DNA from 2 places in the Brevibacterium sp. K11IcPPYGO002 genome. Region 2 is predicted to be linked to the other one. Evidence: predicted binding sites of a transcription regulator. Region 2 holds the regulator's gene; the other holds the start of a gene.
What was found. Region 2 encodes HrcA, which represses chaperone genes, less so after heat shock. Its sites were predicted from a motif close to TTNGCACTCGNNNNNNNCGAGTGCNAA; they were not measured.
Positions count from the first base shown of each region.

Region 1: a site for HrcA is predicted at 5,056-5,082, ahead of groES (co-chaperone GroES). Genes of this name have one in related genera too.

Region 1 is NZ_CP131929.1:3,147,944-3,154,463, forward strand. It holds gene QYM46_RS14465 (ABC transporter ATP-binding protein) at 1-323, opposite strand, end outside; gene QYM46_RS14470 (SRPBCC family protein) at 523-927, shown strand; gene QYM46_RS14475 (polysaccharide pyruvyl transferase family protein) at 1,117-2,685, opposite strand; gene groL (chaperonin GroEL) at 2,979-4,571, opposite strand; gene groES (co-chaperone GroES) at 4,608-4,901, opposite strand; gene QYM46_RS14490 (ubiquitin-like domain-containing protein) at 5,322-6,520, opposite strand, start outside.
Region 2 is NZ_CP131929.1:2,241,753-2,248,272, forward strand. It holds gene QYM46_RS10250 (16S rRNA (uracil(1498)-N(3))-methyltransferase) at 1-59, opposite strand, end outside; gene dnaJ (molecular chaperone DnaJ) at 56-1,171, opposite strand; gene hrcA (heat-inducible transcriptional repressor HrcA) at 1,299-2,339, opposite strand; gene QYM46_RS10265 (DUF3097 family protein) at 2,500-3,363, shown strand; gene QYM46_RS10270 (DUF4870 domain-containing protein) at 3,515-4,171, shown strand; gene QYM46_RS10275 (DUF4870 domain-containing protein) at 4,257-4,958, shown strand; gene hemW (radical SAM family heme chaperone HemW) at 5,045-6,274, opposite strand; gene lepA (translation elongation factor 4) at 6,275-6,520, opposite strand, start outside.

The DNA.
Region 1 (6,520 bases), 910 kb from region 2:
ACGGTGAGGGTGGGCACGAGATTGAAGGCCTGGAAGACGAACCCGATCCGGCGCCGGCGCAGAGCCGTGAGATCGTCGTCGCCAAGCGTCGTGATCTCCTGCTCGCCGAGGTGGACCTCGCCGGACGTGGGCCGGTCGAGTCCGGCGAGGACGTGCATGAGTGTTGACTTCCCGGATCCCGAGGGCCCCATCACCGCGGTCAGTTCGGCCGGTGCTATGTCGAGACTGACTCCGCTGAGGGCCGTGACCGCGGCCCCTTTCGGATCGAAGACCTTCGAAACGTCGCGAAGTCGGGCGATGGGCATCGTTGGGCCGGTGGTCATAGATTCCTCATGCGTCGGTGCAAGCTGTCATTTCCAGACTAACGAGGATCAGGCTTAAGAAACATGAAAAGCGACTGGCCAGTAGGTGTGAGGCGGCTGTACGGCTTTAAACAGTGAGAGCTCCTCACCGCCTGCTTGTGCAGCACGTTCGAGTGGGCATTCTCTGTTCCCGCGGCGCGCGATGTGCTCCACTGGGGACATGACTTATGCCGCGCTTCACCTCTCGACGTCGATCGACGCCTCCCCCGCCGAGGTGGCCGCCTTCGCCGGCGATCCCGCGAACCTTCCGGCCTGGGCCGCGGGTCTGAGCAATGGAATCCGCGAGGCGGCCGGCCGCTGGATCACGGACTCTCCGATGGGCGAGGTCGAGGTCCGCTTCGGCCCGCACACGGAGCTGGGCATCCTCGATCACGATGTGATCTTCCCCGACGGCACGATCGTGCACAATCCCGTCCGGGTGCTCGCCAACGGCACCGGCGCCGAGGTGGTCTTCACCCTCTATCGTCTGCCAGGTGTCGATGATGCCGAGTTCGACCGCGACGCCGACATGGTCCGCGCCGATCTCGCTCGCCTTCGCGCCATTTTCGAAGCGAACCGCGACTAAGCGCCGCGCCCGCTGCGCATGTCCCACGTCCGAGCGCGCCCTAGACGGCACAAAGCGCGCAACCACGATCAGGTCACAGTGGCATCAGGCCTTTTGTGCACCTGTCTCTGAATTACCCAGGTCCTTCGCTGTGCATTTCACAGCAGGATGTACCGAAAGTGGAATTCTGAGCGCCTGAGTGCCTCGACCCTATCGGCGTGAGGAGCGCAGCTTCCGATAGGTGCGGCGGGCGAAGTCTGCAGACTGTCGGCTAGCGCTCTCGACTCGTCGTGCAGCGCGCACGACAGGCTCTGCCTCGCGGCGCTCATTACGTCGGCGGGCCTCGTCGCGTTCGGTGCGTACGCGCTGCAGCTGCGACTTCACCGCCTGCACCTCTTCGTTCGCCCGTGCCGCCTTCCGGTCCTTGAGCGCCATCACCAGCCCGTAGTTCTGGACGGCGTTGAGACGTTCGCGGACTACGCCGATGTTGTCGACGAATGGGTTGTCGATCGCTTCGGCGTGGAAGAAGCCGGGTGCTTCGGTCTCCGCCGCTCCGGGGGTGTCGCCCAGCATCTTCGCGACGACGAAGTCCCACCACTTCCGATGCTCGGCACGGCGCTTCTGCGACTGCGATCTCAATCGGCCCCTGAGCTCGTCTCGGTTTCCCACCGCGCCGACAGCTGTCGACACGATGTCGTCGACCGAATCGAGCGGCAGCACGTAGTCCTCCATTCCGACGTTCTCCGCGGCTCCGCGCATGCGGATGGACGAATAGAGATTGGGAGCCAACGAGATGAAGGGAATGCCCGCAGCTCCGGCGAAGATCGCCGCGTGGTATCGGGTCCCAACGACCAGTTGAGCCTGTTCCGTCAGAGCGATGAGCTCTCGTGCTGTGAGCATCCGCGTGGGAACGACCTCGGCATGCCCGCTGGCCTGAGCGATCTTCATATCAGTGAGCTGGTCTCTCGTCTCCGGTGCCGGGGGCAGCGCCCCTCCGTGCGGCACAAGCAGCACCCGCAGACCGGTATCCTCGGCGAGTCGACGAGTGAGTTCCGCCAGCCGCCCGTGGTAATCGTCATCGCTGAGCATCGGGGTTGAGGCCTTCTCGGCGAAGCTCGCCAGGATGAATGGACGCTCTGTCAGATCCGATACGGCAGACCGGTCCTCGTCGCGCGCTGTCAATGAGAACGCGTCGTCGACCTGACGGCGCACCGTCGCGGAACCTCGCCCGAGGTCGGCGGCGAGCTGGGTCGTGTAGCTTTCACGAGTTCCGACGAACTCCGCCTCGGCGAGCAGATCGTGGACGATGTCCCGATCCTCGTCGTAGATGAGCGGGCCGAGCGTCTGGCTGGTCAACGCATACGGTTTGCCGAGGGCACGGGCGATCTTCGCCAGGGTCGCCCGCTCGTAGATGTGATGGGCGAACATCGAGTTGAGGTTGCCGCCGCCCGCAATGATGACGGCATCAGAGTCCCGGACTGCCTCGATGACATCGATCGCCGGGTCATCTGCCTTCAGCGCATTCCGATCTCCGGCGACGTAGTCGAGGATCGTCTTCAGCCGAGAGGTATTGGGACGTCGGTCGCGCCTGAACCCGATGCGTCTGACAGCGTCGACGCCGTACATTTCGCTCGCGTGCTGGGGTTCACCGGCGACAAGCGTGATGGCGATATCCGCTCGGGCACGAAGCTCATCGATGGCCAGCTCCGTCATCGCCTCATCGCCGAGGTGGTAGAACCGGCTCCACCCGACATCGCCGATCATCGTAATGCGCTTCATATCTCCCTTGGATCTGCGGAGAGGTCCCGGATCGGGAGCCTCCGCGACACCATAGCTGCGAGAGACCTCGGGAAAGTGAATGAGGCGCGACAGTCGAGTGAACAGAGGCGTGGACGACAGGCCGAACCGGCGAAGCCGGCGACCTCGGAACGGCACGGGCGATCTCATAGGACGGGCCGCCTCGGTGAGGGTGAATGCGCCGATGAAGACGACAGTGAATGCGACAGTGGCCCGGAACGTGATGTTCCGGGCCACTGTCGTGGTCAGAGAAAACTGACGTCCGAGCGGGTGGCTCAGTCCTCGTCCTCTTCGTCCTTCTTCTCGACGACCAGGGTCTCAGTGGTGAGAACCAGGGCGGCGATCGAAGCGGCGTTGCGCAGTGCCGAACGGGTGACCTTGACGGGGTCGATGATTCCGGCGCCGATGAGGTCGCCGTATTCATCGATGGCGGCGTTGTAGCCCTGGCCGGACTCGAGGTCCTGGACCTTGGCGACGACGACGTAGCCGTCCTGGCCCGCGTTGGCAGCGATCCAGCGCAGCGGCTGGACGACTCCGCGCTTGACGATCTCGGCACCGGTGAGTGCGTCACCGGTCAGACCGAGGTCGTTGCCGTCGAGGACCTTCGCAGCGTGGATCAGAGCCGATCCACCACCGGCGACGACGCCCTCTTCGATGGCGGCACGAGTCGCGGACACGGCGTCTTCGACGCGGTGCTTGCGCTCCTTGAGCTCCACCTCGGTGGCGGCGCCGACCTTGATGACGGCGACTCCGCCGGAGAGCTTGGCCAAGCGCTCCTGCAGCTTCTCGCGGTCCCAGTCGGAATCGGTGTTCTCGACCTCGGCGCGGATCTGAGCGACACGACCGGCAACAGCATCGTCGGCACCGGCACCATCGATGATGGTGGTGTTGTCCTTGGTGACGGTGATGGTGCGGGCGTTGCCGAGCTCTTCCAGGGTGACCTGGTCGAGCTTCATGCCCATGTCCGGGGTGACGACCTGGCCACCGGTGAGGACGGCGAGGTCTTCGAGGATGGCCTTGCGGCGGTCACCGAAGCCGGGAGCCTTGACGGCGGCGACGTTGATGATTCCGCGCAGCTTGTTGACGACCAGGGTCGACAGAGCTTCACCCTCGATGTCCTCGGCGATGATGAACAGCGGCTTGCCGGCCTGCTGCACCTTCTCGAGGACGGGCAGGAGCTCCTGGATGTTGGAGATCTTGCCCTGGTTGATGAGGATGAGAGCGTCGGAGAGCACAGCCTCCTGACGATCGGCATCGGTCACGAAGTGCGGCGACAGGAAGCCCTTGTCGAACTGCATTCCTTCGGTGATCTCGAGCTCGACGGACGCGGCCTGCGACTCGTCGATCGTGATGACGCCGTCCTTGCCGACCTTGTCGAAGGCATCGGCGATGAGCTTGCCGATCTCAGGCGACTGAGCCGACAGACCGGCAACGTGTGCGATCTCCGAGGAGTCGGCGACGTCGCGGGCGATCGTGCCCAGCTGCTGCGAGACGGCCTCGACGGCGGTCTCGATGCCGCGCTTGAGCTGTCCGGGTGCGGCACCTGCGGCAACGTTGCGCAGTCCTTCGTTGACGAAGGCCTGCGCGAGAACGGTCGCAGTGGTGGTTCCGTCGCCGGCGATGTCGTTGGTCTTGGTGGCGACTTCCTTGGCCAGCTGTGCGCCGAGGTTCTCGTACGGATCGTCGACCTCGACCTCACGGGCGATGGTCACACCATCGTTCGTGATCGTGGGAGCGCCCCACTTCTTGTCGAGCACGACGTTGCGGCCCTTGGGTCCCAGTGTCACCTTGACGGTGTCGGCCAGGGTGTTGACACCCTTTTCGAGTGCACGACGGGCTTCGTCGTTGAATTCCAATGATTTAGGCATTCGTCCTCCTGTCAGTGAAGTTGTTGTTCAGGGGATTCAGCCGATGACGGCGAGCACGTCGCGAGCCGAGAGTACGAGGAACTCTTCGCCTGCGTACTTGACTTCGGTGCCTCCGTACTTGGAGTAGATGACCTTGTCGCCGACGGCGACGTCGACCGGCACGCGGTTGCCGTTGTCAGCAACGCGGCCCGGGCCCACTGCGACAACTTCGCCTTCCTGAGGCTTTTCCTTGGCGGTTTCGGGAATGACCAGACCACTGGCGGTAGTCTGTTCTGCTTCGACCTGACGGATGACAATCCGATCTTCGAGTGGCTTGATGGAGACCGACATATCGGGCCCTCTCCCTTCGCTGGGTTCTATTTCATCGAGTCAGACGGCGGCTGCTGCCATGAACCTCTCGTCGTCGCGGGTGCCGAGCGATTCGACCGTCTCATGAAACTGGCACTCAATGAGTGCTAGTGCTAATTCTGACTCTAGAACGCTCTTAGCACTCGGTCAACTTGAGTGCCAGCAATTCGTCATGCTCTGGGCGAAAGTTCAGATTGGGGCCGGGAAGTCGGGGCCAAGGCACCGAAAAGCGTGGGCCCCGAGGATCTCTCCTCGGGGCCCACGCTCCTTGCTGACCGCCTCAGCTCAGTTGTCGATATCTGTTGTCAATGGCGGCCAGGTCTGTGGTGGCGCCGCGCGCCGTGCTGAGTCATCGTCGGCCGTCGCACCTCGGGCGCGACTTCGGCCGATCGATGCCTCAGATCAGGCGCACTGCCACTGTCCCCAGCCGGCCTTGGCCTGCAGGATCTTCGCACGCTTGAACTGCTCCTGCGGGCTGGCATCCGACGGGTTGCCGCTGCCGCCGACCGAGTGCCAGGTCTGAGGCAGGAACTGGAACAGGCCGAAGTGGGTGCCGTTCGTTGCACGGGGGTTGAAGTTCGATTCGCACTCGACGACCGAGTACCACTTGGAACCGGGTCCGCCGAGCATCGCCTTGATCTCAGCGGTGGACATGGAACCGCCGCCGGAGCCGCCGCCGGTGCTCGAGTCACCGGAGTCACCCGAACCGGAATCGCCGGAATCACCCGAGTCGGAGCCGCCGGTGTCCGCCGGTTCTTCCTTCTTCTTGGTGCCCTGGATGACGATCTTGGCCTTGGGCTCGGAGAGGACCTTCTCGTCCTTCTTCTCCTTCTTCACCTCTTCGCCGTTGATCGTCTTGACCTTGTAAGTGACCTGCTTTTCGCCGTCCTTGCCTTCGGTCTCGACCTTGGTCTCACCCTCGTAGAGGGAGTCGGACTTCTTGGTCTCGACCTTGGCCTTGATGGTCTGCTTGTCCTTGACGGTGTCGTTCTTCACGCGGTTGACGGTGAGCACCTGGCCGTCGGAGACCTCGGCGGACATCGGCACGGACAGGAAGTCGTCCTTGTCGAGCTTGACGCCCGTGTCCTTGAGCGCCTCCTTGGCGGTGCCCACAGCGGCCGAGACCTTGTGGTCCTTGCCATCGGCGACGACGGTGAGGTCCTTGGACGTGGTCACCTCGATGTCATTGCCCTCGTCCTTCAGCCGCTGGCTGGCCTTCGCGTTGAGATCGGCGCCCTTCGCGTCGACGCCGAGGTCGGCCAGAGCCTGACCCACGGTGTTCGCGTTGGTCCATTCGTTCGTTTCCTCGCCATCGACGGACAGCGCCACCTTCTTCGCCGTGTTGACGGTGATCGTCATGTCACGGTCGACCTTGGTGCCCACACCGGGCTTGACCTGGTCGCGCTTATCGACATCGATTTCGTGGCTGTCGAGGATGTCCCCGACCGTTCCGCCGAAGGTTCGGATCTCTTCGGCCTGTCCGTTGACCTCCAAGGTCACAGGCTTGTTCATGGTCACAACCGCGCCCGTGCCACCGACGAGTCCGGTGATCACGACCGCCTGTGCAGCGATCTGAACCTTGCGGTTCTTCAGAAAATCAA
Region 2 (6,520 bases):
AGAGCGGATCCGACGACCGCCTCGGCGGCGGTGGCGGAGCGGAAGACGGGAAGACTCACCGACCGGCGAACCTCTCACGCATACGGGAGAACATTCCGCGGTTCTCCGTCGAGATCTGGGCCCGCGGCGCCTCTTCTCCGCGCAGTTCGGCGAGCTTCTCGAGCAGTTCGCGCTGTTCGTCGTCGAGCGAGTCCGGGGTGAGGACGTCGACGGTGATGAGCAGGTCGCCGCGAGTCTCCGAGCGCAGGCGGGAGGCGCCGAGTCCGGGAAGTTTGACGACGGTGCCGGACTGGGTGCCGGCGGCGATGGTGAGGTCCTGAGTGCCGTCGAAGGTCTCGAACGGGATGGTCGCGCCCAGGGTCGCTGCGGTCATCGGCACCGAGACCGCAGCCCGGAGGTTGTCGCCGTCGCGTTGGAACACGTCGTGGCGGGTGACCATGACCTCGACGAAGAGATCACCGGCGGGTCCGCCTCCGGGACCGACCTCACCCTGGCTGCCGAGCTGGATGCGGGTGCCGTCGGAGACTCCGGCGGGGATGCGGATCTTCATGGTCCGCTGCTTGCGCACGCGTCCGTCGCCCTGGCAGTTGAGGCAGGGGTTGGGGATGACGGTGCCGAAGCCGTGGCAGGAGTTGCAGGTCTGGTTCGTGACCATCTGGCCCAGCAGGGTCCGCGTCATGCGCTGGACGCTGCCGGCGCCGTGGCACAGCGAGCAGGTCTCGATCTTCGTGCCCTCCTGCGTGCCGGCACCCGAACAGGTGTCGCAGACGACCGCAGTGGTCACGTCGAGATCGACGGTGCCGCCGAAGGCCGCAGTCTTCAAGTCGATGTTGACGCCGACGAGGGCGTCCTTGCCGCGCTGCGTGCGCGGGATCGGGCCTCCGGCCTGTCCGCCGCCACCGCCGAAGAAGGTCTCGAAGATGTCTCCGAATCCGCCGAAGCCGCCGCCGGCGGGGAAGCCCTGACCGTTCTCGCCGCCGCCCATATCGTAGTTGCGGCGCTTCTCCGGATCGGAGAGCACATCGTAGGCCAGTGAGATGGCTTTGAATTCGTCTTCGTGACCGGGATTGACGTCCGGGTGGTACTTGCGTGCCAGCTTCCGGTACGACGACTTGATCTCAGCCGCGGAAGCGTCTTTGGACACTCCGAGTGTTTCATAGTGATCGGCCACAGAAACTTCTCTCTCCCTGACGTAGTGGTCTTCTCTGTTCGTGGTGGTGGCTGCGCTGCTGCGCGGTGCTCACCGGTTGTGTGCTGCCCGACTGCGGGCACCCCTGGTCGTCGTCACTGCACCGGCCCTACCCTCGGTCGAGGATCGAGGACACGTACTTCGCGACGGCACGGACTGCCGAGATCGTCGTCGGATAGTCCATCCGGGTCGGGCCGAGCACCGCCAGTCTGGCCGACGAACCCGCGTCATGACCATATTCGGCGGCGACGACGGAAGTCGAGCTGAATGATTCGTGAGTATTCTCACGCCCGATGCGCACGCTGATCCCCTCATGGTCTTCGGCCATCGAGGTGAGCAGCCGGAGCAGGACCACCTGCTCCTCGAAGGCCTCGAGGATCGGGGCCATCTTCTCTCCGAATTCGCTGCCGGAACGGGCGAGGTTCGCAGTTCCGGCCATGATGATGCGTTCTTCGCGGGTCGCGGCGACGAGGTCGACCACGGCGGCCCTGATCTGTGTGAGTCCGGACTCGTCACGCCCAGCCGCCTCACTCGATTCGGCGGCGACCGCCTCGGCGGTGGGAGCCGAACCGAATACCTGCGCAAGCGTGCGCCCGGCGAATTCGGCATTGATCTGGTCGCGCAGCCCGCGAACGGCGTCCTCGTCGAGCGGGGTCGGGGTGATCACTGACTTCTGCTCGACCTGACCGGCGTCGGTGATGAGGACGACGAGGATCCGGCCGGGGCCGAGGCCGACGATCTCGACGTGTTTGATGCGCGCCCGCGACACCGTCGGGTATTGGATGAGCGCCACCTGGCGGGTGAGGCCGGAGAGCACACGGACGGTGCGGTCGAGCATCTCGTCGAGATCGACATCGCCGTCGATGAGTTGGAAGATCGCGCGGCGTTCAGCCGTGGTCAGCGGTTTGAACTCGTCGATGCGGTCGACGAACATCCGGTAGCCGAGATCGGTGGGGATCCGACCGGCCGAGGTGTGGGGTTGGGCGATATAGCCTTCTTGCTCGAGCTGGGCCATATCGTTGCGGATCGTGGCCGGGGAGACGCCGAGGGTGTGGCGCTGGACGATCGCCTTCGATCCCACGGGTTCGTTGGTGGCGACGAAGTCCTCGACGATGGCGCGCAGCACCTGTGCACGTCTGCTGTCGTTCATCGCGGTTCTCCTCTCCGTCTCTTCAGCCGATCGCGGTCCCGTGCCGATACTTGGCACTCCTTGAGCCTGAGTGCCAATTCTACGCTTCTCGTCCCCGGAATTCATTTCTGGGGTGACCTGCGGGTCTGCGCGCCTGCGGGACCGTCCTTGATTATGGTGGGTGCCCGTGAATGCTTTTGATCGCTATGGCCCCGATGTGCTCTCCGGTTCCTCGCCGTCGTCGCACCGTCCGAAGAAGTCCCGCCAGGTCGAGCTCGGCCTGGGCATGGTTCTCGAGGATGCGATGAGCGGCTATGTCGGTGCGGTCGTCGGTGCGGAGAAGACCACGGCCGGTGTCGTCGTCAAGCTCGAGGACCGCGTCGGCAAAGTCCGGGCCTTCCCCTTGGGACCGGGTTTCCTCCTCGAAGGTCAGCCCGTCGATGTGCAGCTGCCGAAGAAGAAGGCGCAGCAGCCCGGGCGGACGGCTTCCGGGTCTCGCGCCGTGGTCGGGGCGAAGGCCCGGGTGGCTCGTGGATCGCGGATCTGGGTGGAGGGCAAGCACGATGCCGAGCTCGTCGAGAAGATCTGGGGCGATGATCTGCGCATCGAAGGCGTCGTCGTCGAACCCCTGGGCGGTCTCGACGACGTCGCCGACAAGCTCGCAGCCTTCGGTCCGGATCGCGACCATCGGGTCGGTGTCCTCGCCGACCATCTGGTGACCGGGACGAAGGAATCGAAGATCGCCGAGGCGATCCGTGCCGATCCGCGCTACCGCGATGTCGTCCATATCATCGGCCACCCCTACGTCGATATCTGGCAGGCGGTGAAGCCCCATGTCGTCGGCATCCGGCAATGGCCGGTCGTCCCCCGCGGTGAGGATTGGAAGACGGGAATCCTCCGTCGCATCGGATGGCCGCACGCCGATCATCGGGACGTCGCTCGCGGCTGGGTGCGCATCCTCGGGAAGGTCAGCACCATCGCCGATGTCGAACCGACGCTGTCGGGTCGGGTCGAGGAACTCATCGATTTCGTCACCGTCGGCTGAGTGACTTCGGTGGTGCCGCGCGGTGGCCCGCGGTGGTCACGCGGATCTGTCGACGTGTGCCGAAACTGTCACAGGAGTGAGGCTTCCCCGACATCCTCGGGACACCCGGCTCGGATAGTGTGAATGGCAGACGTTCTTCGAAAGGATCCCCATGTCGCACCACCCCGAGCAGCCGGGCAGCCGGCCGATGCCGCCGAACTACTCACAGGCCTCCGGCCCGCAGCAGCCTTACGCGTCGCAGGGCCGGCAGTATTCTCAGCCGCAGACGCACAGTGGGCAGCCGGGATATGGTGGGCAGCCGGGGTACGGCTCACAACATTCGTTCGGCGCACAGCCTGGATATGGCGCGCAGCCTGGTTTCGGCATGCCGCAGATGCACAACCCGGCGATGTTCGACTCCCGCTCTCTGCCCGAGCAGGCGTACGGACCCGGCTCCGAACAGTTCTGGATGGCCCCCGAACCCGATCGGACCACGGCTCTGTGGACACACCTCGGCGCGCTTCTCTTCGGCTTCATGCCGCTCATCATGTTCCTCGTGAAGAAGGACGAGTCGCCGTTCGTCCGCGAGCATTCGCGTCAGGGGCTCAATGCGCTGATCACGAACACGATCGTCACCGTCGGTGCCCTCTTCGTCTTCGGCATCCTCGGTTTCATCCTGGCATTGGTGACCTTCGGGATCGGCATCATCATCATGTACGCAGCGTTCATCGTCCCACTGGTCTACTGCGTCCTCTACATCATTGCGGCCGTCGCAGCGAACAGGGGCGAGGGGTATAAGTTTCCGCTCACCTTCAACTTCGTGAAGTGACCATCCCCCGTCATCCCGCGCACTCTGGGACAGCCCGCTCTCCCTGGGTTAATGTGGAGTGATCGCACACTCTGAAGGGACTCTCATGTCGGACAACCCGCAGCAGCCGAGCAACGGACAGTCACAGCCGATGCCTCCGAACTATTCCCCGCAGTCGGGCTCGCAGCAGCCGTATACCCAGCAGCCACCGCAGGGTTCGCAGCCGCAGCAGAGTGGTCCGGCCCAGTACGGCTCTCAGCCGCCGAACCCTCAGCAGGGATCTCAGCCCGGATACGGCTCGCAGCAGCCCTACGGCGCTCCCCAGGGACAGCCGCAGGCGGGATACGGTTTCCAAGGAGCATCCTCGGCGCAGTCGGCTGCCGCCGGTGTTCCCATGGGAGCAGAACTTCCGGATGCCGCCTACGGTCCGAACACACTCGGATTCTGGAACGCCGATCAGAGCGAACGCACCACTGCACTGTGGTCACACCTCGCGCACGCCGCCACCTACGTCGTCGGCGTCGGCTGGATCGTCACCCTCATCCTCTTCATCATCAACAAGGACAAGTCGCCGTTCCTCCGCCATCATGGCGCGCAGTCGCTGAATCTGCTGATCATCGGTGTCATCGCCGGATTCGGCATCGGCCTGATCGGCGGAATCCTCACGATCGTCGGCATCGGCTTCCTCATCCTGCTGCTCCTGCCGGTGCTCTCGATCTACATGATCGTCATCGAGATCATCGCCGGAATGGCAGCCAACCGCGGCGAGGGCTACCGCATTCCGATGACGCCGAACTGGATCAAGTGATCTGGCGCTGCCCGATGGTCCCACCGGCGCAGATTCGCTGAGCAGCTCGCCTCGCCACCCGATCCGGACGGCGGGGCGAGACTCATTCACACGTATTCGGTGAGGATGCGCACCATATAGTCGGCCATGAGACGCCCCTGCAGAGTCGGCTGGAACCAGCCGGCCGCGGCGCCATCCGCGTCGAGCAGTCCCTGCTTGATGAACGTCCTGATCGCCTGCTGGCTGCCCGGTGCCAGAGAGTCCAGGCGCAGCTCCCGGTCGATCCTGGCTGCGAGCATGATCCGTTCGATCTCCCGGGTCTGGTCATCGAGGACCTCCCGCCCGATCGACGGGGACTCCCCCGCCACCAACCGATCAGCCCAAGCACGCGGATGTTTGGCGTTCCAGAACCGGACTCCCCCGACGTGTGAGTGGGCTCCGGGTCCGAAGCCCCACCAGTCGGCATTGCGCCAATAGGCCAGATTGTGCTCACAACGAGTATCGGGACCGGTCGACCAATTGCTCACTTCGTACCACTGCAGACCGGCAGCGGAGATCGCGGCGTCGGCGATCTCGTACTTATCGGCTAAGTCGTCGTCATCGGGCATCGGCAGTTCGCCGCGACGAACCATCGCGCCCATCTTCGTTCCCGGCTCGACGATGAGGGAATACGCCGAGATGTGATCGACCTCGTTGGACAGGGCCACGTCGAGAGAGCGACGCCAATCGTCGATCGACTCCCCCGGGGTGCCGTAGATGAGGTCGAGGCTGAGCTCCAAGCCGACATCCTTGACCCAGCGGGCCACCTCGGGGATCTTCTCCGGATCGTGGGTGCGGTCCAAGGTCGCGAGCACGTGCGGCACGGCCGACTGCATCCCCATGGAGATGCGGTTGAAACCGGCTCCGGCGAGGGTCGCGATGTAGGCGGGGTCCAAGGTGTCGGGGTTGGCTTCGGTGGTGACTTCGACATTCCCGGCCAAGCGGAAGCGGGCGCGGACATCGTCCATCACCCCGGCGAGCACGTCGGCTGCGAGCAAGGTCGGGGTGCCCCCGCCGAAGAAGATCGTCGAGACCTCACGATTGCCCGCCCCCGCCTCGGCGAGGGTGGACACGGACAGATCGAGCTCACGGGCGAGATTGCTGCGGTAATCCTCGCGGGACGCGCCTGGACCGAGGTCGTCGGCGGTGTAGGTGTTGAAGTCGCAGTAGCCGCAGCGGACCCGGCAGTACGGGACGTGGATGTAGAGGCTCAGCCCCCGCTCGGCGGCCCCGATCCCCACCGATGTCGGCAGCGAACCGTCGCGCGGAGGGACCTCACCGGTCGGTTGTGCGGGCACTTACTTCTTGCTGTCCTTCGTCTCCGGCTCGTCGGAGGACAGGGCCGCGATGAACGCCTCCTGCGGAACCTCAACGGTGCCGACCACCTTCATCCGCTTCTTGCCTTCCTTCTGCTTCTCGAGCAGTTTGCGCTTACGGCTGATGTCGCCGCCGTAGCACTTCGACAGCACGTCCTTGCGGATGGCGCGGATGGTCTCACGGGCGATGATGCGAGAGCCGATGGCCGCCTGGATGGGCACCTCGAA